One region of the Rhodococcus sp. LMD genome, then DNA from elsewhere that is predicted to be linked to it. Evidence: riboswitches for the same ligand, from Rfam matches in the RefSeq annotation. Region 1 holds a riboswitch; each other region holds the start of a gene.

What was found. A riboswitch is a leader RNA that binds a small molecule or an ion and turns the genes downstream of it on or off. The one in region 1 is predicted to bind S-adenosylmethionine.
Region 2: linked by a shared signal. The riboswitch ahead of ACWPQI_RS16250 (bifunctional o-acetylhomoserine/o-acetylserine sulfhydrylase) and the one ahead of ACWPQI_RS24005 (ABC transporter substrate-binding protein) in region 1 are both predicted to bind S-adenosylmethionine.
Region 3: linked by a shared signal. The riboswitch ahead of ACWPQI_RS02750 (aminotransferase class V-fold PLP-dependent enzyme) and the one ahead of ACWPQI_RS24005 (ABC transporter substrate-binding protein) in region 1 are both predicted to bind S-adenosylmethionine.

The regions. Positions count from the first base shown of each region.
Region 1 covers NZ_CM148557.1:5,226,893-5,234,168, forward strand. The annotation lists gene ACWPQI_RS24000 (MFS transporter) at 1-1,167, shown strand, start outside; SAM riboswitch class I at 1,213-1,304, shown strand; gene ACWPQI_RS24005 (ABC transporter substrate-binding protein) at 1,509-3,140, shown strand; gene ACWPQI_RS24010 (ABC transporter permease) at 3,144-4,175, shown strand; gene ACWPQI_RS24015 (ABC transporter permease) at 4,168-5,061, shown strand; gene ACWPQI_RS24020 (dipeptide ABC transporter ATP-binding protein) at 5,058-6,659, shown strand; gene ACWPQI_RS24025 (LLM class flavin-dependent oxidoreductase) at 6,649-7,276, shown strand, end outside.
Region 2 covers NZ_CM148557.1:3,515,260-3,522,535, reverse strand. The annotation lists gene ACWPQI_RS16290 (DUF4349 domain-containing protein) at 1-135, shown strand, start outside; gene ACWPQI_RS16285 (rhodanese-like domain-containing protein) at 128-436, shown strand; gene ACWPQI_RS16280 (hypothetical protein) at 472-672, opposite strand; gene idi (isopentenyl-diphosphate Delta-isomerase) at 902-1,423, opposite strand; gene ACWPQI_RS16270 (tRNA (cytidine(34)-2'-O)-methyltransferase) at 1,548-2,012, opposite strand; gene ACWPQI_RS16265 (bifunctional methylenetetrahydrofolate dehydrogenase/methenyltetrahydrofolate cyclohydrolase) at 2,176-3,030, shown strand; gene ACWPQI_RS16260 (DUF3017 domain-containing protein) at 3,035-3,337, shown strand; gene metX (homoserine O-acetyltransferase MetX) at 3,374-4,474, opposite strand; gene ACWPQI_RS16250 (bifunctional o-acetylhomoserine/o-acetylserine sulfhydrylase) at 4,498-5,823, opposite strand; SAM riboswitch class IV at 5,910-6,025, opposite strand; gene ACWPQI_RS16245 (NADP-dependent isocitrate dehydrogenase) at 6,292-7,276, shown strand, end outside.
Region 3 covers NZ_CM148557.1:590,852-598,127, reverse strand. The annotation lists gene ACWPQI_RS02765 (crotonase/enoyl-CoA hydratase family protein) at 1-348, opposite strand, end outside; gene ACWPQI_RS02760 (2-oxo-4-hydroxy-4-carboxy-5-ureidoimidazoline decarboxylase) at 496-1,017, shown strand; gene ACWPQI_RS02755 (YbaK/EbsC family protein) at 1,082-1,555, shown strand; gene ACWPQI_RS02750 (aminotransferase class V-fold PLP-dependent enzyme) at 1,611-2,930, opposite strand; SAM riboswitch class IV at 2,997-3,112, opposite strand; gene ACWPQI_RS02745 (Pls/PosA family non-ribosomal peptide synthetase) at 3,359-7,273, shown strand; gene ACWPQI_RS02740 (M1 family metallopeptidase) at 7,216-7,276, shown strand, end outside.

The DNA of each region.
Region 1 (7,276 bases):
GGCATGACCCTCTTCGCGGTCATGGGGGTGTGCGGAGCTGTCGCGTCCGACCCCTGGACGGTCGTCGCCGCACGGGCCGGTCAGGGGGTCGGGGCGGGCCTGATCAGCGCGCAGGTGCTCGGGATCCTGGCCGAGAACTACACCGGCCCGGCGCGCGCCCGGGCCCTGGCCGCCTACAGCACGGCCGGAGGCCTCGCCGGGCTGTGCGGTCCACTCGTCGGTGGGCTGGTGCTCGGCGCTGCACCCGGGGACTACGGGTGGCGTGTTCTGCTGATTCTCAACGTGCCGTGCGCACTCGTCACACTCGTGCTCGCGGCCCGCCGCCTGCCCCCGGATCGGGGACGACCGTCGGCCCGCAGCGGGGTCGATGCCGGGGGCCTCGCGCTGCTCGCGGCGGCCACGACGCTGGTGATGGTGCCCGTGGTCTCCGAACCGGGTCCGGTGGGTGCGGTGTTCGCCGTCGGGGGAGCGGCGGTCTCACTCGCCACCTTCCTATGGTGGGAACGCCGTGTCGCCGTGCGCGGCGGCAAGCCCGTGCTGCTTCCCGAACTGACCGGATCCGGCGGATACATCCTCGGCACCTTGGTCGCACTGTTCTGGTTCGGTGCGGTGCTGTCCCTGAACACCGTCGTGAGCCTGTACCTCATCGAGGGGCGCGGCTATGCCGCGGTCCAGGCCGCCGCCGTGCTGTCCGCCGCCGCCGCGGCGATGGCCGTCGCCTCGGCCGTGGGGTGGCGGGTCGTCGCGCGATACGGCCGGGTGACGGTCGTCGTGGCGGTGGCGGCCGAGATCGCCGTCGTCGGTGGCTACGCCGCCGCTGTGCGGCACGACGCCACGATGCCGGTGTTCGTGGCGCTGGCCGCTCTGTCGGGCCTCTCGGGTGGATTCGTGGATGCACCCAACCGGGCGCTGACGCTCGAGTCGTCCCCGGCGGGCGGTCACGGTGTCGCGGCCGGGTTCCTGCAACTGTCACAGCGGTTGTCCGCGACGGTCGCCCTCGCCGCGGTGTCCGGCCTGTATCTGTCGGCGCTGGCGACGGACGGGGACGACTTCGCCGGTGCCGCGTCGGCCGGCCTCGCGGTGTGCGCCGCCATGCTCGCGGTGTCGCTGCTCTGTGCGCTCGCCGACCGGCGCCGTCGTGCCGGCGCCGGGTTTCGATCACGGTGAGCGAAAGGGTTCTCCGAACTCGTTCGCAACGCGTACGGTCACCGGGAACCATCCAGAGCGACCGAGAGACCCGGCTCGACGACGTCGCAGCAACCCCCTGCCGCAGGTGAGGGTGCTACCGCCGGGAACGATGGAGGAGAAGGCATGGCAGGCGAGGGGTTCGTGGGCGCGTGGGCGCGCCTGCACGTCGACCTGTGCCGTCAGTGCTCGGGCATCTGTCGCCCCCGATCCTGTCGCGCCTGAGCGGCGCAACCCAGTCGAAGAACTACGACCGTCTGCCCGGCCGGTGGCATCGCGAAGCGCGGTGCCATCGGCGCCTCACGAGATCATGGAGTTCCCCGGTGCCTGTTCCGTTCACCTCTGCCGCCCGACGTCGCGCCGTCGCGGGCGCCACCGCCGCAATCCTCACCGGTGGGCTCGCCGCGTGCGGCGCCGACACGGCGGGCACCTCCTCCGGTGGCGGCACCCCGCAGCCCGGCGGCACCCTGCGCTACGGCCTGTCCCAGGCCCCCACGTGTGCCGATCCCGCGCAGGCCGGCAGCAACCAGACCATCTACGTCGCCCGTCAGATCGTCGACTCGCTCACCGATCAGGACCCCGGGACCGGTGAACTGAAGCCGTGGCTCGCCGAAAGCTGGGAGGTGAACGGGGACGCCTCGGCGTTCACGTTCCGGCTGAAGGACGGCGTGACATTCAGTGACGGCACCCCGTTCACCGCGGAGTCGGTGAAGAAGAACTTCGACGCGATCGTCCAGACCCTCACCGGCGCCAAGGCAGCGCTGGCGGCGAGCTACCTGTCGGGGTACACCGGCACCACGGTGCTCGATCCGCTCACCGCCCAGGTGTCCTTCGCCGGACCGAACGCGCAGTTCCTGCAGGCGTCGTCGACGCTGCAACTCGGCTTCCTGTCCGACAGGGACGTCGCGAAGTCCGCGGAGGAACGCTGCGCCGGCGACCTGTCCGGCACCGGTCCCTTCGTCTACGAGGACTACCAGCAGGACAAGTCCGCCACGCTGGTCAAGCGCACTGGATACTCGTGGGGATCCGACGTTTTCGCGCACGACGGCGAGGCCTACCTCGATCGCATCGAGTTCACGATCGTCCCGGAGTCCGGTGTACGCACCGGCAGCCTCGCATCCGGCCAGCTCGACGCGATCAGCGATGCGCTGCCGCAGGACGCTTCCCAGATCGAAGGCAGCGGCGGACGGATCCTCACCACGCCGAACCCGGGTGTCCCGTTCGGTTTCCAGCCGAACGTCACCCGTGGCGTCCTGACCGATCCGGCGGTGCGCGCTGCGATCGTGCCGGCCCTCGACCGCCAGGAACTCGTCGACACCGTCCTCGGCCCCGATTTCCGGCCCGCGACCAGTACCCTCGCCTCCCGCACCCCCGGCTACGCCGCACTCGACGACGTCACCTACGACCCGGCGAAGTCGAAGTCGATCCTCGACGCCGCCGGCTGGGTTCCCGGCCCGGACGGCATCCGCGTCAAGGACGGCAACCGCCTGTCCTTCTCGGTGCTGTTCAGTTCGGTGTTCGCCGGCAACCAGGCGATCCTCGAGCTCGTGCAGCAGCAGCTGCGCGAGGTCGGTATCGACCTGCAGCTCGACCTGGTCTCCACCCCGGAAGCCACTGCCCGGCAGGGCACGAAGGACTTCGACGCCACCTACTACAACAGCACGCGCGCCGACGGCGACATCCTGCGCACCACGTTCGGACTCGACGGGCGCAACCTCAACAACCGCGGCCCGATCCCGGCGCTGGACGAGGTCCTGTCCGCGCAGCTGCGCACCACCGACCCGGCCGAACGCGGCGAGCTGATCGAGCAGGCACAGCAGCTCGTCCTCGACAACGGCCTGTGGCTGCCGACCGTGGAGCTGTCCCAGGCCATCGGTGCGGCGGGGGCGGTGCAGGACCTGAAGTTCGAGGCCTCCGCCCGGTTGCAGTTCTTCGACACCTGGCTGAGCGAGTAGACCATGGCCCGGTATCTCGGTTCCCGGCTCGTGCAGGCGCTGTTGGTGCTGTGGGCGGCGTTCACCGTCTCGTTCGGCGTGCTGTACCTGCTGCCGTCCGACCCGGTGAGCATCGCGGTCGACGGCGCCGGCAGCGGCACACCGGTGGATGCGGCCGCTGTCGCGCAACTGCAGGAGCGGTACGGGCTCGACCGTCCGTTGTCGGGGCAGTACCTTACTGCGCTGAGCAACGCCGTCCGGGGTGACTTCGGCATCTCGATCGTCACGGGACAACCCGTGACCGACGCGATCGCCGCCGCCGTACCCAGCACCCTGGCCCTGGCCGCGGTCGCCTTGGCGCTCGCCGTGCTCCTCGGCACCTCGATCGCGTTCGTCGCCACGTACACGCGCGCCCGGTGGCTGCGCAGCACGCTGTTCTCGCTGCCGCCGCTCGGTGTCGCGGTTCCGACCTTCTGGGTGGGACTGCTTCTGCTCCAGCTCTTCTCGTTCCGGATGAAGCTGCTTCCGGCATTCGGCGACCAGGGCATCGAGCATCTGGTGCTGCCCGCGATCACCCTCGCGCTCCCCACCGGTGCGGTGATCGCGCAGGTCCTCGCCGCCAGCCTGCAGACCACATGGCGGCAACCGTTCGTCGAAGCAGCTCGCGCCAAGGGCGCGTCCCGGTGGCGCATCCAGACCCGGCACACACTGCGGCTGTCCAGCATCCCCGCATTCACTATCGCCGGGGTGACAGTCGGCAACCTGTTGGCGGGGTCCGTGGTCGTCGAGACGGTGTTCTCCCGCGCCGGTGTCGGTCGTCTGACCCAGACTTCGGTTCTGGCGCAGGATATTCCCGTCGTCCAGGGCATCGTGGTCTTCAGTGCGGTGATCTTCGTGCTCGTCAACCTCGCGGTGGACCTGGTCTATCCGCTCATCGATCCACGCATCGCCGACGGCCGTCGCGGCGGCGGTTCGCCCTCGCATCCGACGCCCGCCGAGGTGACCACCGAACTCACCGGCTTCGCGGTGGAGGAGGAGAGGAAGGCTCATGTCTGACGTCCTGATCCGGGAACCGGTCGCCGCATCCGCGCAGGCCGCGGCCGGGCCACACGGACCGTCCCGGCTCCGGGGAGCGACGAGCGCCCTGCGCCGCTACGGGGTTCTCGTGGTCTCGACGACCGTGCTGCTCCTCGCCGTCGGCTTCGCCCTGTTCCCCTCGGTCTTCGCGTCCGGTGATCCGCTGCAGGGCGTCCCGGCCGACAAGTTGCAGGGGCCGTCCGCGGCGCACTGGTTCGGCACCGACAACATCGGGCGCGACGTGTACACCCGGGTCGTGCACGGTGCGGGCCTGTCCCTGACCGCGACGCTCGTCGCCGTCGGAATCGCTCTCGTCGTCGGCTCGCTCGTCGGGTTGCTCTCCGGCGCGGTCGGCGGAGCGGTCGACGGGCTACTCATGCGGGCCGTCGATGTTCTGCTGTCCATCCCCGCCCTGTTGCTGTCCCTGGCGTTCGTCACCGCGCTCGGATTCGGCACCATGAACGTGGCGATCGCGGTCGGCGTCGGGCTCGTCGCGAACTTCGCCCGCGTGATGCGGTCGGAGGTCCTGCGCGTGCGCCGCGCCCTGTACGTCGAGGCGGCGTTCGCATGCGGTGCCCGCTGGCACAGAGTCCTGCGCCGGCACGTGCTGCGCAACTCGTACGCCCCCGTCGTCGCGCTCGCGGCGGTGGAGTTCGGCATGGCCGTGCTCGCTGTGTCGTCGCTGAGCTTCCTCGGCTTCGGCGCGGTGCCGCCCACCCCGGAGTGGGGATCGTTGATCTCCGAGGGCAGGAACTACCTGGCCACCGCCTGGTGGATGACGACGCTGCCCGGCCTGGTCATCGTGGCGGTCGTCCTGTCGGCGCATCGCCTCGGTCACGCCATCGAAGAACGGAGCACTCGATGACCGCGCCCCTGCTGGACGTACGCGACCTGCGGGTCGAGTACGGCAGCCGTCGCGACCCGGTCACCGCGGTGGACGGGGTCGGCTTCACGCTTTCCCGGGGTGAGGTCGTCGCGGTGGTCGGCGAGTCCGGTTCCGGCAAGTCGACGACCGCACACGCGATCCTGGGCCTGCTGTCGGGCAGCGGCCGGATCACCGGCGGCACCGTCACGTTCGACGGGCAGCGACTGGACACCCTGCCCGAACGCGCCTTCGAGAAGGTGCGCGGTGCCCGCATCGGACTCGTGCCCCAGGACCCCACCACGTCCCTGAACCCGGTCGTCCGCATCGGTGACCAGGTCGCCGAGGTCCTGCGTATCCACGGTCGCGCCGACCGGCGCACCGCGAAGATCGACGCGCGGCGCATCCTCGCGGAAGCCGGCCTCGACGATCCCGAACTCCGTGCCAGGCAGTACCCGCAGGACCTGTCCGGCGGGCAGCGGCAGCGCGTGCTCATAGGCATCGCGCTCGCATGCCGGCCGGACCTCGTCATCGCCGACGAGCCGACCAGCGCGCTCGACGTCACCGTGCAGCGGCGCATCCTCGACCACCTCGACAGCCGCATCGCCGAGACCGGTACCGCGGTCCTGCTCATCACCCACGACCTCGGCGTCGCCGCCGACCGCGCCGACCGCATCGTCGTGATGAGCCAGGGCCGGATCGTCGAGACCGGGCCGGCCCGGCAGATCCTCGAGAACCCCCGGCACGAGTACACCCGGGCGCTCGTCGCCGCCGCACCGAGCCTCGCCGGCACCGCGGCCCGGCCCGGCCGCGGACCCGCGGAACCCCTGCTCACCGTGTCCGGGGTATCGAGGACCTTCCGCATCGACCGGCGCACGTCGCTCGAGGCGGTGCGCGACGTCTCCTTCTCGGTTCCGCGCGGTCGCACTCTGTCCCTGGTCGGCGAGTCCGGTTCCGGCAAGTCCACGGTGTCCCGCATCGCGATCCGACTGGAATCCGCCACGTCCGGGCAGGTCCGGTTCGACGGGCGGGACATCACCGCGCTGCGCGGCCGGGACCTGCGCGAGCTCCGCCGCCGGGTGCAGATCGTCCACCAGAACCCCTATGCGGCCCTGAATCCCAAGCTCCGCATCCGCGACGTCGTCGCCGAACCGCTCGAAGCCTTCGGCATCGGCACGAAAAGCGAGCGCGCCGAACGTGTTGCGGAGCTGATCGGGCAGGTGGCGCTGAGCACGGCACACCTCGAGCGCAGACCCGCGGAACTGTCCGGCGGACAACGACAGCGCGTGGCGATCGCCCGCGCGCTCGCGCTGCACCCGGAACTCCTCGTGCTCGACGAGCCCGTCTCCGCGCTCGACGTGTCGGTCCAGGCGCAGATCCTCGACCTGCTCGCCCGCCTGCAGGACGAGCTGGGGCTGAGCTACCTGTTCATCTCCCACGATCTTGCCGTGGTCCGGCAGATCAGCGACACCGTCGCGGTGATGCGGTCCGGCGAAATCATCGAATCCGGGACCACCGCAGAGATTTTCGACAGACCACAGCACGAGTACACGAAACTGCTGCTCGATGCCATTCCAGGGAAGGTTCGGCATGCCCGATAGTTCACAGTTGTTGCTCGCCCTCGAATTCCGCGGAACCGGCTCGCATCCGCATTCGTGGCGTCGCAAGGATTCACGCGCGGAGGACGTGTTCACCGCCCGCTACTGGGCGGATATCGTGGGCAGCGCGGATCGTGCCGGCGTCGACCTGGCCTTCCTCCCCGACTCGTTCGGTATCGACTCCGGTGCGGACACCGTGCGCGGCCGGCTCGAAGCGGTCGGCGTCGCCGCCCGGCTGTCCGCCGTCACCTCGCGGATCGGGCTGATCCCCACCGCGACGGTGACCCACACGGAACCGTTCCACGTGGCCAAGGCCGTGCAAACCCTCGACCACACCACGGCCGGCCGTGCGGGGTGGCAGGTCGCCGTCTCCGAGGGTGAGGACCGGGCCGCCCTGTTCGGCCGCAAGGGCACCCAGGGCACCGGCTCACTGTGGACCGAGGCCGCCGAGGCCGCCGAGGTCGCGGCCCGCCTGTGGGACAGCTGGGAGGACGACGCCGAGATCCGCGACGTCGCCACCGGCCGGTTCGTCGACCGGGACAAGCTGCACTACATCGACTTCGTCGGCGAGCACTTCTCCGTCAAAGGTCCGTCGATCACGCCCCGGTCACCCCAGGGCC
Region 2 (7,276 bases), 1.7 Mb from region 1:
CTGGGGGTCGCGTTACCGTGGGTGGGGTTTCTCGCCGTGTGCGCAGCCGTCGTCTACGTGGTCGTCCGGCTCGTCGCGCGGCGGGGCAGACCGGAACCAGTCCCGAACCCGGAGAGGAACGACCAGGATGCGTGAGGTCGGCCTGGCCACCCTGGACACCGCGCTCGCCGCCGGTGCCCCCGTCATCGACGTCCGTGAGCGCGACGAGTACCTGCAGGTGCGGGTGCCCGGGGTGACGCTCATCCCGCTCAGCGAGTTCGTCGCCCGCGCCGACGAGATTCCGGACGCGGACACGGTCTACGTGATCTGCGCGGTCGGTGGACGCAGTTCGCAGGCCGCCGGCTATCTGGTCGGACGTGGCATCAACGCCGTGTCGGTGACCGGCGGAACCGTGGCCTGGCAGCAGTCCGGCCGCGACGTGGAAGTCGGGGTCTGACCGGGCGCGCTCGCACGGGAGCGTCCGGCCTGCCGTCAGATCGCGGCGGCGACGATCGCCACGGCGCCTGCCACGATGGCGGCGAGGGCGACGGCCAGCAGCGCGGAACCGACCATGGCCACGGCGACGAGCGCACCCACGACCGTGAGGACGCCCGTGAGGGCGACGCCTGCGTGTGGATCCTCGAGCAGTGCCGACGGATTCTTCGGACGGTGGGGAAGATGTGGTGCCGCCATGTCTGTTCTCCGAGTCGTTCGTCCGACTGCCGGGCGGCGAGCGCGTCGCCGGGTGCCCCGGAATCGGTCCGGATACCGAGAGTCCCCGGCGCCGGTGTCACGGCCGACGCGGGAAAATCACGAAATGATAACGACGTATAACGATTCGATGCGGAGTCCGTTCTTCGTGCAGCGCAACGAGAGGCGGGACATCGACGTCCGGGCCGTCGCCCGGGACGGAGCCGCCGGCCTACCGGGCCAGCGACGGTAGCACCGCGCCGAGGACGTGCGGCATCCACGGCGCGAACACCTGGGGGGACTGCTCCACGTCGCGCACGACCTCGGTGAGGGACTGGAACCGCACCTCGGCCACCTCGCTCGGGACGGGACGGGGCGCCGTGTGCACGCGTCCGACGACGACGTGGTCGAATTCGTGCTCCATGAGCGACGAACCCGGATCGTGGGCGGAGTAGACGACCGAGGCCACCTCTCGCAGGCCCGACGGGTGCACACCCAGTTCCTCCCAGCTGCGCCGGGCCGCGGCCTCGAGCACGCTCTCACCCGGGAGCGGATGCCCGCAGCAGCTGTTGGCCCACAGGCCGGCGAAGTGGTATTTGTCCAGGCTCCTGCGCTGCAGCAGGACGTTGCCGTCGGCATCGAGCAGAAACGCCGAGAAAGCACGATGCAGCGGAGCCGGAGGGCGGTGCGCTGCCACCTTCTCGGCCGTTCCCACTTCCCGACCGTCGCGGTCGACCAGCACGACAAGAGTCACGACGTCTCCACCTCCCCGTTCCACGTTCCCACAGTTGCGGCGTTTCCCCACGACGAGGCTCCGCGCGGCGTCGAAGGGGATTCGGGGCCGTCCCCGGCGCGGATGGGTCCGTTGCCCGGCCGGTTCAGACGGCCCCCGCGAAACCGTGCTGACGCCACGCCTCGTACGTGACCACCGCCGCCGCGTTCGACAGGTTCAGCGAGCGCCGGCCCGGCAGCATCGGAATCCGCACCCGGGTCGTGACGTGGGGATCGGCGAGCACCTCGTCGGGCAGTCCCGTGGGTTCCGGCCCGAAGAGGAACACGTCGCCGGGCCGGTACTCGAGCGCGGCATACGACACGCTCGCATGTGCGGTGAATGCGTACACCCGCTCCGGCCGCAGCGCGGCCCACGCGGTCTCGAGGTCCTCGTGCACGCTCACCGACGCCAGATCGTGGTAGTCCAGGCCCGCACGCCGCAGTTTCGGCTCGGAGAGATCGAATCCGAGCGGCTCCACCAGATGCAGCTCGCAGCCGGTCCCGGCCACCATGCGGATCGCATTACCGGTGTTGGGTGGGATGCGCGGCTCGTAGAACATCACTCGGAACACCGATTCAGCTTGCCAGCCGCACCTCCGGCGGTGCCGCCGGGGACCGTCCACGCCCGGGGCGGACGGCCGTGCGGTGCCGGACGCGCGGCTGTCCGGGTACGCGAGCACCTCCGCCGGTGAGGCTGCGTCCGACGTTGCCGGGCGACCTGAGACAATGGTGGTCGTGACTGCGACGATCCTGGACGGCAAAGCGACCCGCGACGAGATTTTCGAGGACCTGAAGGCCCGCGTGGCCGCGCTGAAGGCGAAGGGCATCACCCCCGGGCTCGGCACCGTGCTCGTCGGCGACGACCCGGGATCCGCGGCGTACGTGCGCGGCAAGCACAACGACTGCGCCAAGGTCGGCATCAACTCGATCCGCCGCGACCTGCCCGCCGACACGACGCAGGAGCAGCTCGACGCGGTGATCGACGAGCTGAACGCCGACCCCGGCTGCACCGGCTACATCGTGCAGTTGCCGCTGCCGAAGCACCTGGACGAGAACGCCGCCCTCGAGCGCATCGATCCCGACAAGGACGCCGACGGTCTGCACCCGATCAACCTCGGCCGCCTGGTTCTCGGCAAGGAGGCGGCCCTGCCGTGCACGCCGCGCGGCATCGTGCATCTGCTGCGCCGGTACGAGGTCCCGATCGCGGGTGCCCACGTGGTGGTGGTGGGCCGCGGCGTCACCGTCGGCCGCCCGATCGGGTTGTTGCTCACCCGCCGCAGCGAGAACGCGACGGTCACCCTCTGCCACACCGGCACGAAGGATCTCGCGGCGGAGGTACGGCGTGCGGACATCGTCGTCGCCGCTGCGGGTGTGCCGGGACTGATCACCGCGGACATGGTCAAGCCGGGTGCGGCGGTCCTGGACGTGGGGGTGAGCCGGACCCCGGAGGGCCTGCGCGGCGACGTGGCCGCCGACGTCGGCGACGTGGCCGGGTTCCTCTCGCCCAACCCCGGTGGCGTCGGACCCCTGACCCGTGCGTTCCTGCTGGCGAACGTGGTCGAGCGAGCCGAACAGCTCGCCGGCCGCTGAGCCCGTGGTGCACCTGGCCGGCGCGGAGCGCTGGTTGCGGCTGGCCCGGCGGAACCTACCGCTGCTGGCGGTGACGGTCGTCATCGCTGCGGCGGTGATCCTCGTGGTGGCGGACCGGTGGCGTCGTGGCGCGTTCGTCTTCGGCAGCGCCACCCTGCTCGCCGGTCTGCTGCGCCTGTGGGTCCCCGAGGACGAGGTCGGGGTGCTCGCCGTGCGCAGCCGGGCCTTCGACGTGTCCGCGCTCCTCGTCGTGGGCGGACTCGTCATCGCGCTGGCGGTCTCGATCGATCCGCTCGGCACCGGATGAGCCGCCGGGCCGCGGCGGCCCGGCGGCGCGCGGCCCTCAGCCTCGTGCGAGGGTGACGAGCTCGGTCAGGAGTTTGGCGACGGCGCCGGCCTCGGTGAGGAAACCGTCGTGACCGTCCCGGGACTCGAGGACGCGCAGCCCGTCGCAGCCCGGCAGGCCGTCGGCGATCTCCTGTTGCAGGCGCAGCGGATACAGGCGGTCGGAATCCACACCGGCGACGATCGTCGGTACCGGGGTGGAGCCGAGTGCCGCGGCCACACCGCCCCGCCCGTGTCCGACGTCGTGCCGATTCATGGCCTGGGTGAGCGCGACGTACGTACCGGGGTCGAACCGCGCGACGAGTTTGTCGGCCTGGTGCTCCAGGTAGCTCTGTACCGCGTATCGCCCTCCGTTCCAGGGGTTTTCGCTTCCCTGGGGGGAGTTCGCGAAGCGGGTGTCGAGTTCGCCCTCGGTCCGGTAGGTCAGGTGCGCGATCCGCCGTGCGATGCCCAGCCCGGTCCGCGGCACACGTCCGGTTCCGTAGTAGTCCCCGCCCTGCCAGTCCGGGTCGGCGGTGATGGCGGCGATCTGCGTGGTCTGGGTGCCGATCTGGTCGGCGGTGGCGCGGGCCCCGACGGCAAGGACGAGGGCCGCCTGCACCCGTTCCGGATACCCGATGATCCACTCGAGCGTCCGCATGCCGCCCATCGACCCGCCGGTCACGGCCGCCAACCTGTCGATGCCGAGCGCATCGGCGAGCGCGACCTCGGCGGCGACCTGGTCGCGCACCGTGATGCCGGGGAACCGGGAGCCCCACGCCTTGCCGTCCGGGGCGGGCGAACCCGGTCCGGTGGTGCCGCGGCAGCCGCCCAGCACGTTCGTCGCCACAACGCACCACGTGTCGGTGTCGATCGGCGCGCCCGGACCGACCATCCCGGTCCACCAGCCGGGCGACGGGTGTTCGGGTCCGGCCGGCCCGGTCACGTGCGAGTCCCCGGTGAGGGCGTGTTCGACGAGGACGACGTTGTCGCGTGACGGCGACAGCCGGCCCCATCGCTGCACCGCCACCGTCACGTCGGGCAGGGTGGCGCCGGACTCGAGCGTCAGCGGCCCGATGTCGACGGTCCCGAGACGGCCGTCCTCCGGCGGCAGTTCCACGTGGCGCCGGTCGACGCGCGCCGTCAAGACGCGACCGCCTCGAGGCCGGTGGTGAGGTCGGCGAGGATGTCGTCGATGTGTTCGATGCCGACGGCGAGGCGGACCTGGCCGGGGGTGACGCCGGCGGCGAGTTGTTCGGCGGCGGTGAGCTGGGAGTGGGTGGTCGAGGCGGGGTGGATGACCAGCGAGCGCACGTCGCCGATGTTGGCGACGTGGCTGTGCAGGGTCAGCGCGTTCACGAACTTCTTGCCGGCGTCGACGCCGCCGGCGAGTTCGAAGGTGACGATCGCGCCGGTCCCGCGCGGGGCCAGAGCCCGGCCGCGCTCGTACCAGGGGGAGGAGTCGAGGCCGGCGTAGGCGACGGCGGTGACCTCGGGGCGGCGGGCGAGGAAGTCGGCGACCCTGCCGGCGTTGGCGACGTGGCGTTCCATGCGCAGGCTCAGGGTCTCGAGGCCCTGGGCGATGAGGAAGGCGTTGAACGGGGAGACCGCGGCGCCGAGGTCGCGCAGCAGTTGCACGCGGGCCTTGAGGGCGTAGGCGGGGGCGCCGAGGTCGGCGTAGACCACGCCGTGGTAGCTGGGGTCGGGGGTGGTGAACTGGGGGTGGCGGGCGGTGCCGTCGGGTCCGGCGGCGGTCCAGTCGAAGGTGCCGCCGTCGACGATGACCCCGGCGATGGCGGTGCCGTGGCCGCCGAGGTATTTGGTGGCCGAGTGCACGACGATGTCGGCGCCGTGCTCGAGGGGGCGGATCAGGTAGGGGGTGGCGACGGTGTTGTCGACGATCAGCGGCAGGGCGTGCTCGTGGGCGACGGCGGCGACGCCGGGGATGTCGAGGAGGTGGTTTTTGGGGTTGGCGATGGTTTCGCCGTAGAAGGCGCGGGTGGTGGGGCGGACGGCGGCGCGCCACTGGTCGAGGTCGTCGGGGTCGTCGACGAAGGTGACCTCGATGCCGAGGCGGGGCAGGGTGTAGTGCAGCAGGTTGTAGGTGCCGCCGTAGAGGTAGGGGCTGGCGACGAGGTGGTCGCCGGCGGCGGCGAGGTTGAGGATGGCGTAGGTCTCGGCGGCCTGGCCGGAGGCGAGGAGCAGGGCGGCGACGCCGCCCTCGAGGGCGGCGATGCGTTGTTCGACCGCGTCCTGGGTGGGGTTCATGATGCGGGTGTAGATGTTGCCGGGTTCGGTGAGGCCGAACAGGGCGGCGGCGTGGTCGGTGTTGTCGAAGGTGTAGCTGGTGGTCTGGTAGATCGGCAGGGCGCGGGCGCGGGTGTCGCCGCCGGCGGGCTGTCCTGCGTGGATCTGCTTGGTCTCGAAGCTCCAGCCGTCTTCGCGCCGGGTGTTCTCGCTGTCGGTCATGATGTCCTTACTGGCCGTGGTCGGGAGGTCGGGGCGGCTAGTGACGACAGCTCATGATCACAACCCTCATGACGAATACCTCCATCGGACCGGCTTGTCGTGCGGCGTGTCGCCGGACGACCGGGTCATCACCCGGAGCACCCCACCCTGGCCGGAGGGTTGCCGACCAGCAAGCCGGGGCTTCACGCTGGTACTCATGACCTGGCGCGAGTCTAGCGGCTCGGACGGACGCTTCGGTAGGCGACCCGTGCCTGCCGGGAGAGGGCGCCTGAGCAGGTGAAAGTTACCCGCGGGTAGCCGGGGGTGCGCTTGGCGGACCGGGGCGATAGCAGTACGCTCGTCTTGTTTGGACCGTGTTCCGCACGTGTGAGCACGCCATAAATGGTTCATTGAGCCGACCACGATCGCACCCACAAAGTGGGATCGACTTGGGACCAGGGACACTTCCTAGGAGGACGCGAAGCGCACATGTCCAAGATCAAGGTTGAAGGAACGGTCGTCGAACTCGACGGCGACGAGATGACCCGCATCATCTGGCAGTTCATCAAAGACAAGCTGATCCATCCCTACCTGGATGTGAATCTCGAGTACTACGACCTCGGCATCGAGCACCGCGATGCGACCGACGACCAGGTCACCGTCGATGCGGCCAACGCCATCAAGAAGCACGGCGTCGGCGTCAAGTGCGCGACCATCACTCCCGACGAGGCCCGGGTCGAGGAGTTCGGCCTGAAGAAGATGTGGCGCTCGCCCAACGGCACGATCCGTAACATCCTGGGCGGCACCATCTTCCGTGCCCCGATCATCATCTCGAACGTGCCGCGCCTGGTGCCGGGCTGGACCAAGCCGGTCATCGTCGGCCGTCACGCCTTCGGCGACCAGTACCGCGCCACCGACTTCAAGGTCGACCGCCCGGGCACCGTCACCATCACTTTCACGCCGGAGGACGGCTCCGAGCCGATCCAGCACGAGGTGTGCCGGATTCCCGAGGACGGCGGCGTCGTCATGGGGATGTACAACTACAAGAAGTCCATCCAGGACTTTGCGCGGGCCTCGCTGTCCTACGGCCTGCAGCAGAACTACCCGGTCTACCTCTCGACCAAGAACACGATCCTCAAGGCCTACGACGGCATGTTCAAGGACGAGTTCCAGCGGATCTACGAGGAGGAGTTCAAGGCGGAGTTCGACGCCGCCGGACTCACCTACGAGCACCGTCTCATCGACGACATGGTCGCTTCCTCGCTCAAGTGGGAGGGCGGCTACGTCTGGGCCTGCAAGAACTACGACGGTGACGTCCAGTCGGACACCGTCGCGCAGGGCTACGGTTCGCTGGGCCTGATGACCTCCGTGCTCATGACCCCGGACGGCAGGACCGTCGAGGCCGAGGCCGCGCACGGAACCGTCACCCGGCACTTCCGGCAGCACCAGGCCGGCAAGCCGACGTCGACGAACC
Region 3 (7,276 bases), 790 kb from region 1:
GACGACGGGCTTGCGGCAGTCCGCGACCGCGGTGATCGCCGCCTGCATCCGCTTGACCATCTCGTGGAACTCGGTGCGCGGGGCGGCCAGCGCCTTGTCCGCGAGGACCTTGCCCAGGTCGCCGCTCATGGCGGGCAGGTCGAGACCGAAGGAGAAGTGCTTGCCGGCGCCGGCGAGCACGACGGCACGCACGTCCGGATCCGCGTCGAGCTCGCCGAACAACAGCGGCAGCTCGGTCCAGAAGTCGGGGCCCATGGCGTTGCCTTTGCCCGGACCGACGAGGGTGACGAGCGCGACGTGGTCCGCGACGTCGACCGTGAACGCTTTCCAGCGAGATTCCTGAGTCATTACTCGAGAGTAATATGCGGGCGCCGATCCGCTGGCACGGACCACTCGTTACAGCCTGGAAAATTCCGCGCTCCGCCTCTGGTGGCCGACACGCCGCGGACGGATCCTGAGGGCACGAACGGTCCGGCTCGTAGAGGAGGGACTGTCATGTTGATGCACCAGGGCATCGGTCTGGGCGCCTTCAACGCCCTGTCCCGGCGGGGCGCCACCCACGCGCTGTACGAGTGCTGCGCGTCGCTCACCTGGGCCCAGGAGGTAGCGGCGGGACGTCCCTATGCGAGCTATCCGGAACTGTTCGCCCGCGCCGACGCCGCCCTGTTCTCCGCGAGCGACGCGGAGATCGCGGCGGCCCTCGACTGTCACCCGGTGGTGGGCCGTCGGCGCGGCAGCACCGCCTCGCGGCTCGAACAGTGCTCGCTGTGGGACGAGGACGAGGCCTTGACGACCGCGATCACCGCTGCCGCCGCCGCGTACGAGGAGCGCTTCGGCTACCGCTACCTGTGGTGCCCGCAGGGCCGCGGACTGCGGGATCTGCTGACCGACCTCCGCCACCGGCTCGCACACGACCCCGAGGCGGAACGCAAGGTGTGCACGGAGGAACTCGCCAAGATCACCCGCACCCGGCTCGAGCGCATGCTCGGACCCGAGGACGGCTTTCCGCTGTACTGACCCCGGCCGCGGCCGGACCTGCCGATCGGAGCCACGGACGGCGGCAGCCTCCTAGGCTGGAACCATGTCCGGGACACTGCATCCGAATGCCGCTCGAGTGGCCGACACGCTCATCGCGCGCGGGCACCACGGGTTGATCACGACCCAACCGGAGTCGGTGCACACCGCCGAGCAGGCGGCGGCCGCGCTCGGGGTCGACGTGGGCGCGATCGTCAAGTCGCTGGTGTTCCTGCTCGACGACGAACCGGTACTGCTGCTGGTCTCGGGTGCCCATCGGGTGAATCCGGAACGAACCGGCAAGCGTCTCGGCGGTGTGCTCGTCGCGGCGCCCCCGGACGTCGTCACCGAGGTCACGGGTCAGCCCGTCGGCGGGGTGGCGCCGCTCGGGCATCCGACGAACCTGACCACGTACGTCGACACCGCCCTGGCCGCCTTCCCCCAGCTCTGGGCCTCCGGCGGGCATCCACGCACGCTGTTCCGCACGACGTTCCGCGAACTGATGCGCATCACGGCAGCCGTCGACGTCGAGGTCGACTAGCCCTGCCGACCCGGACGACGGGCCCGGCCGGTGCGACGGCCCGCCGGGGAACCGGTCAGCTGCACTGCGCCGCGCCGGCGGTGGACTCCGCCAGGCCCGGACGGGTCTCGGGCGACGGCCCCCACAGTCCGTCGGTCTTCGCGTAGGTCCAGCCGGGACCGGCATCGACGAGCGTGCGCAGCGCGTCGAGCAGACGATCCACGTCGGCGGAGGAACTGCCGAGACCGAGAGAGGCACGAACCGCGCCGCCGGGCAGCCCGACCCGGGCGAGCAGCGGGTGCGCGCAGAACCGGCCGTCGCGCACCCCGATTCCGTGCTCGGCGGACAGATACGACGCCACCTCGCCGGGCTCGAAGCCGGCGACCGTGAAGGTGACGATGCCCACGGAGTCCGGGGAGTCGCTCCACAGCCGCAGGATCTCGACACCGTCGACACCGCGCAACCCGTCGAGCAGGCGCCGGCACAACGCCTCCTCGTGCGCGGTGACGGCATCGGCGTCGAAACCGGCGAGCGCGTCGCACGCCGCGGCGAGGGCCGCGACGCCGAGCACGTTGGGCGTGCCCGCCTCGTGTCGCGCCGGGGCGCAAGCCCATTCGGTGTGGCCGAGACTCACGTCGCGGACCGCACCACCCCCTGCGAGGTGCGGTTCCGCGACGTCGAGCCAGTCCCGGCGCCCCACCAGAGCACCGGCACCGAACGGAGCGTAGAGCTTGTGCCCCGAGAACGCGAGGTAGTCGACGCCGAGCGCGGCGAGGTCGATCCGCCGGTGCGGAACCAATTGTGCTCCGTCGACGAGGATCCGGGCACCGCAGGCATGCGCGACGTCGGCGAGTTCGGCGATCGGGAGGACCTCGCCGGTGACGTTGGAGGCGCCGGTGACGGCGAGCAGCGCGGCGGGCCGGCTGCACAGTTCCGCGACGAGCCGGCGGACCGTCTCGGCGACGGTGTCCGCAGCCTCGACAACGCGAGCGTTCTTCCAGGGCAACAGGTTTGCGTGGTGCTCGACGTCGAGCACCACCACGTCGCCGGGCACGGCTCCGGCCAGGAGATTGAGCGAGTCGGTGGTGTTGCGGGTGAACACGACCACCTGATCGTCTGCGGCACAGACGAATCGAGCCACCGACTCCCGGGCCTGCTCGTAGCTGGTGGTGGAGATCCTCGAGGCGTAACCGGCACCGCGATGCACGCTGGCGTAGTACGGCAGGAGTTCGGCGATCCGCTCGGTCACCGCTTCGAGGGCCGGCGCGCTCGCCGCGTAGTCGAAGTTGGCGTAGGTGCAGGTACCGCCCTGCACTAGGGGCACCTGGAGATCACATCCGGTGACCCGGGCGAACGGGGCGATACAGGTGTCGGCGGTCAGTACAGCGGCAGTCATGACGTTCCCTCGTCGTTCAGGGATTCGCCGGTGGTCGCCTCGTCGCCCGAGTACGATCACGGTCCGAATCCGCGCTTGCCGTGTCCGGTGTGGAAACACGGCCAGGTCGTCACCCGGAGCACCCCACCGCGGAGGAGGGTTGCCGACCAGCTAGCCGGGGCTTGTCGCTGGTTCTCGTGACCTGCGGAAGAGGATGGCAAAAGCGCGCGCGGATGTCAAACCGGGACCGCACCGTCGGTCGTCCGGAACGCGAATCCCCAGGGAGAGGCGGTTTCTCACGCCGAGCCGGACATCGGGCCGGGATTCCGGCGTTGCGGGACGCGGAAGAATCCACCGCGCGAGTGGGCACCGACACACCCGATGTTCACCCTCCGTCCACCTGACCGTGAGATAACCGGACGAACGCACCACCAGGCCGAGAGAAGGACATGCGATTGCCTGCCCAGCCCACGACGGATTCGGATCGGTCGTATCGCATCCCCGAGGAGTTCCTCCGCTCCTCCCATGCCCCGGCCCCGCGCACTCTCGTCGACATCCTGCGTGCCACCGCCGACACCCACCCTGACGCTCCGGCCGTCGACGACGGATCCGTCACCCTCAGCTACGCCGAACTCGTCGAGGAGGTCGTCGCCTGCTCCTACCGGCTCGCCGACGCGGGAGTCGGTGGCGGGGACCGCGTCGGCGTGCGCATGCCGTCCGGCTCCGCGGACCTGTACGTGACGATCCTGGGCATTCTCGCGGCCGGCGCGGCCTACGTGCCGGTGGACGCGGACGACCCCGACGAACGCGCCGAGCTCGTGTTCGGGGAAGCGCAGGTCACCGCCGTCGTCACCGCCGACGGCATCGGTCCGGGCACCGCGCCGCCGTCGCCGAAGCCGCAGCTGCGCGGTCCGCGCCTCGACGACGCCGCCTGGATCATCTTCACCTCCGGCTCCACCGGCACCCCCAAGGGTGTCGCCGTCAGCCATCTCAGCGCCGCCGCCTTCGTCGACGCCGAGGCCCGGCTGTTCCTGCGCGAGAACCCGATCGGCCCCGGCGACCGCGTGCTGGCCGGTCTGTCGGTCGCATTCGACGCGTCCTGCGAGGAGATGTGGCTCGCCTGGCGGCACGGCGCGTGCCTCGTCCCCGCGCCCCGCTCCCTCGTGCGGTCCGGGATGGACCTCGGACCGTGGCTGGTCTCCCGCGACATCAGCGTCGTCTCCACCGTTCCGACCCTCGCGGCGATGTGGCCGGCCGAGGCGCTCGAAGCGGTGCGGCTGTTGATCTTCGGCGGGGAGGCCTGCCCACCGGATCTCGCCGAGCGGCTGGCTGTGCCCGGACGCGAGGTGTGGAACACGTACGGACCCACCGAGGCCACCGTGGTCGCGTGTGCGGCGACGATGGACGGCACCGGCCCGGTCCGCATCGGCCTGCCGCTCGACGGCTGGGATCTCGCCGTGGTGGACGGCGAGGGCCGCCCCGTCCCGGAGGGCGGCACCGGCGAACTCGTCATCGGCGGTGTCGGCCTGGCCCGCTATCTGGACCCGGCCAAGGACGCCGAGAAGTACGCCCCCATGCCCACCCTCGGCTGGGACCGCGCCTACCGCAGCGGCGACCTGGTCACCCTCGACCGCGCGGGGCTGCTGTTCCAGGGACGCGCCGACGATCAGGTCAAGATCGGCGGCCGCCGCATCGAACTCGGCGAAGTCGACAACGCTCTGCAGAACCTGCCCGGCGTCGCCGGCGGCGCGGCCGCCGTGCGCAAGACGGCGGCCGGGCACTCGATCCTCGTCGGCTACATCGCCAGCACCGATCCCGAGTTCGACCTCGCCTCCGCGCGCGACCTCCTCGGCGAGCAGCTGCCCGCAGCCCTGGTCCCGAGACTGGCGCTGGTCGACGAACTGCCCACCCGAACCTCCGGCAAGGTGGACCGCAACGCGCTTCCGTGGCCGCTGCCCGGCGCCGAGGCCGCCGCCGCCGAGGCTCTCGGCCTCGACCCGACCGCCGAATGGGTCGCCGGGCTGTGGGTGTCGATTCTCGGCACCCCGATCGAGAGCGTCGACGACGACTTCTTCGAACTCGGCGGCGGCTCCCTCGCCGCGGCCCAGCTGGTGACGGCCCTGCGCGAACGCTATCCCGCGATGACCGTCGCCGAACTGTACGACCATCCGCGACTCGGTTCGCTCGCCGAGTACCTCGACGACCTCGCGCCGTCCGCGGTGATCGCCCCGCGGCAGGTGGCCCCCGTTCCGCGCCGCGCGCAGCTGCTGCAACTGGCCGTCACGGTGCCACTCACCACTCTCACGGGGCTGCAGTGGGTGACCTGGCTCGCGATCGCGAACAACGTCTTCTCGCTGTTCGTCGACGTGCCGTGGCTCGCTCCGGTGTCGTGGTGGTGGGTGACGGTCGGCATCCTGCTGTTCCTGACCCCGCTCGGCCGCATGTCCGTCGCCGTCGCCGGGACGCGGCTGCTGCTGCGCAACCTGCAAGCCGGCACCTATCGGAGAGGCGGCAGCGAACACCTCCGGCTGTGGACGGCGCTGCGGCTGTCGGAGGCCAGCGGTGCGGTGAACCTGTCCGGGGCGCCGTGGATGCTGTACTACGCCCGCGCCCTGGGCGCGAAGGTCGGAAAGGGCGTCGACCTGCACAGTCTGCCGCCGGTCACCGGCATGCTCGAGCTCGGTGACGGCTGTTCCATCGAACCCGAGGTCGACCTGTCCGGACACTGGGTCGACGGCGACGAGGTCCACATCGGCAGCATCCGGGTCGGAGCCGGCGCGACCGTCGGCGCCCGCTCGACTCTGGCCCCGGGCGCCCGAATCGGTAAGAACGCCGAGGTCGCGGCCGGCTCTGCCGTGTTCGGCCGCGTCAAGGCCGGCCAGCACTGGGCCGGCTCCCCCGCCCGGAAGGTCGGCAAGGCCCTGCATCCGTGGCCGGCCGAACCGCCGCGGCGTGCCTCGTGGTGGGTGCCGATCTTCGGCCTCACCTCGATGGTGCTGGCCTCGCTGCCGATCGTCTCGATCGGCGCCGGGCTCACACTCGTCGGATGGTGGATCCGCGACGCCGCCGACCTGACCGACGCGTTGCTCCGCAGCGCGGCGATCCTGCCGGTGGCGGCACTGTGGACCCTGTTCGTGTTCGCCGCGCTCACGGTGCTGTCGGTGCGTGCCCTGGCCGTCGGTATGACGGAGGGACATCATCCCGTCCGCAGCCGCGTCGGCTGGCAGGTATGGGCGACCGAGCGACTGATGGACAGCTCACGCACGTTCCTGTTCCCGCTCTACGCCTCGATGCTCACGCCGGGCTGGCTGCGACTGCTCGGCGCCGACATCGGCAAGGACGTCGAGGCCTCCACGGTGCTGATGGTGCCCAAGTTCACCCGGGTCGCCGACGGCGCCTTCCTTGCGGACGACACCATGGTCGCCAGCTACGAGCTCGGTGGCGGCTGGCTGTACATCTCCCGGGCCAAGGTGGGCAAGCGCGCATTCCTGGGCAATTCCGGTATGGCCGCCCCCGGGCGACGAGTCCCCAAGTACGGACTCGTCGCGGTGCTCTCGGCCGCGCCGTCGAAGGCCAAGTCGGGTTCCTCGTGGCTCGGCAGCCCACCGGTGCGGCTGCGTCGCGCCGCGAACGAAAGCGATTCGAGCCGCACGTTCGCGCCCCCGCGGCGGCTGCGCGTGGCCCGTGGCTTCGTCGAGACCTTCCGCCTGCTGCCGATGATCGTCACGTTCGGTATCGGCCTCGGCGTGCTGTTCGCCCTGCAGTCGCTGGCGACCTCGGTGGGGTACGCGCCGGCCGCAGCACTGAGCGGACTGGTGCTCATCCTCGCCGGCGCCGTGGCCGGCGTCGTGTCCGTCGCCGCCAAATGGGTGGCCGTCGGACGCATCGGCCGGGAGGAGCACCCGCTGTGGAGCTGGTTCGTGTGGCGCAACGAGGTGGCCGACACCTTCGTCGAAACGGTCGCGGCACCGTGGTTCGCCCGGCCCGCCACCGGGACGGCCGTGATGAACCTGTGGCTGCGTGGCCTGGGCGCGAAGATCGGCCGCGGGGTGTGGTGCGAGAGCTACTGGCTGCCCGAGGCCGACCTGGTGACTCTCGGTGACGGCGCGACGGTGGAACGCGGGTGTGTCGTGCAAACGCACCTGTTCCATGATCGGATCATGTCCATGGACACCGTCACGCTCGGCGCCGGCGCCACCCTCGGCCCCCAGTGCGTCGCACTGCCCGCCGCCGGAATCGGGGCCGGCGCCACCGTCGGCCCGGCCTCGCTGGTGATGCGCGGCGACGTCGTTCCGGATTCGACCAGATGGCAGGGCAATCCGATCGCGCCGTGGTCGCACCCGAGCGATTGGTCCCCGCTGTGAAGC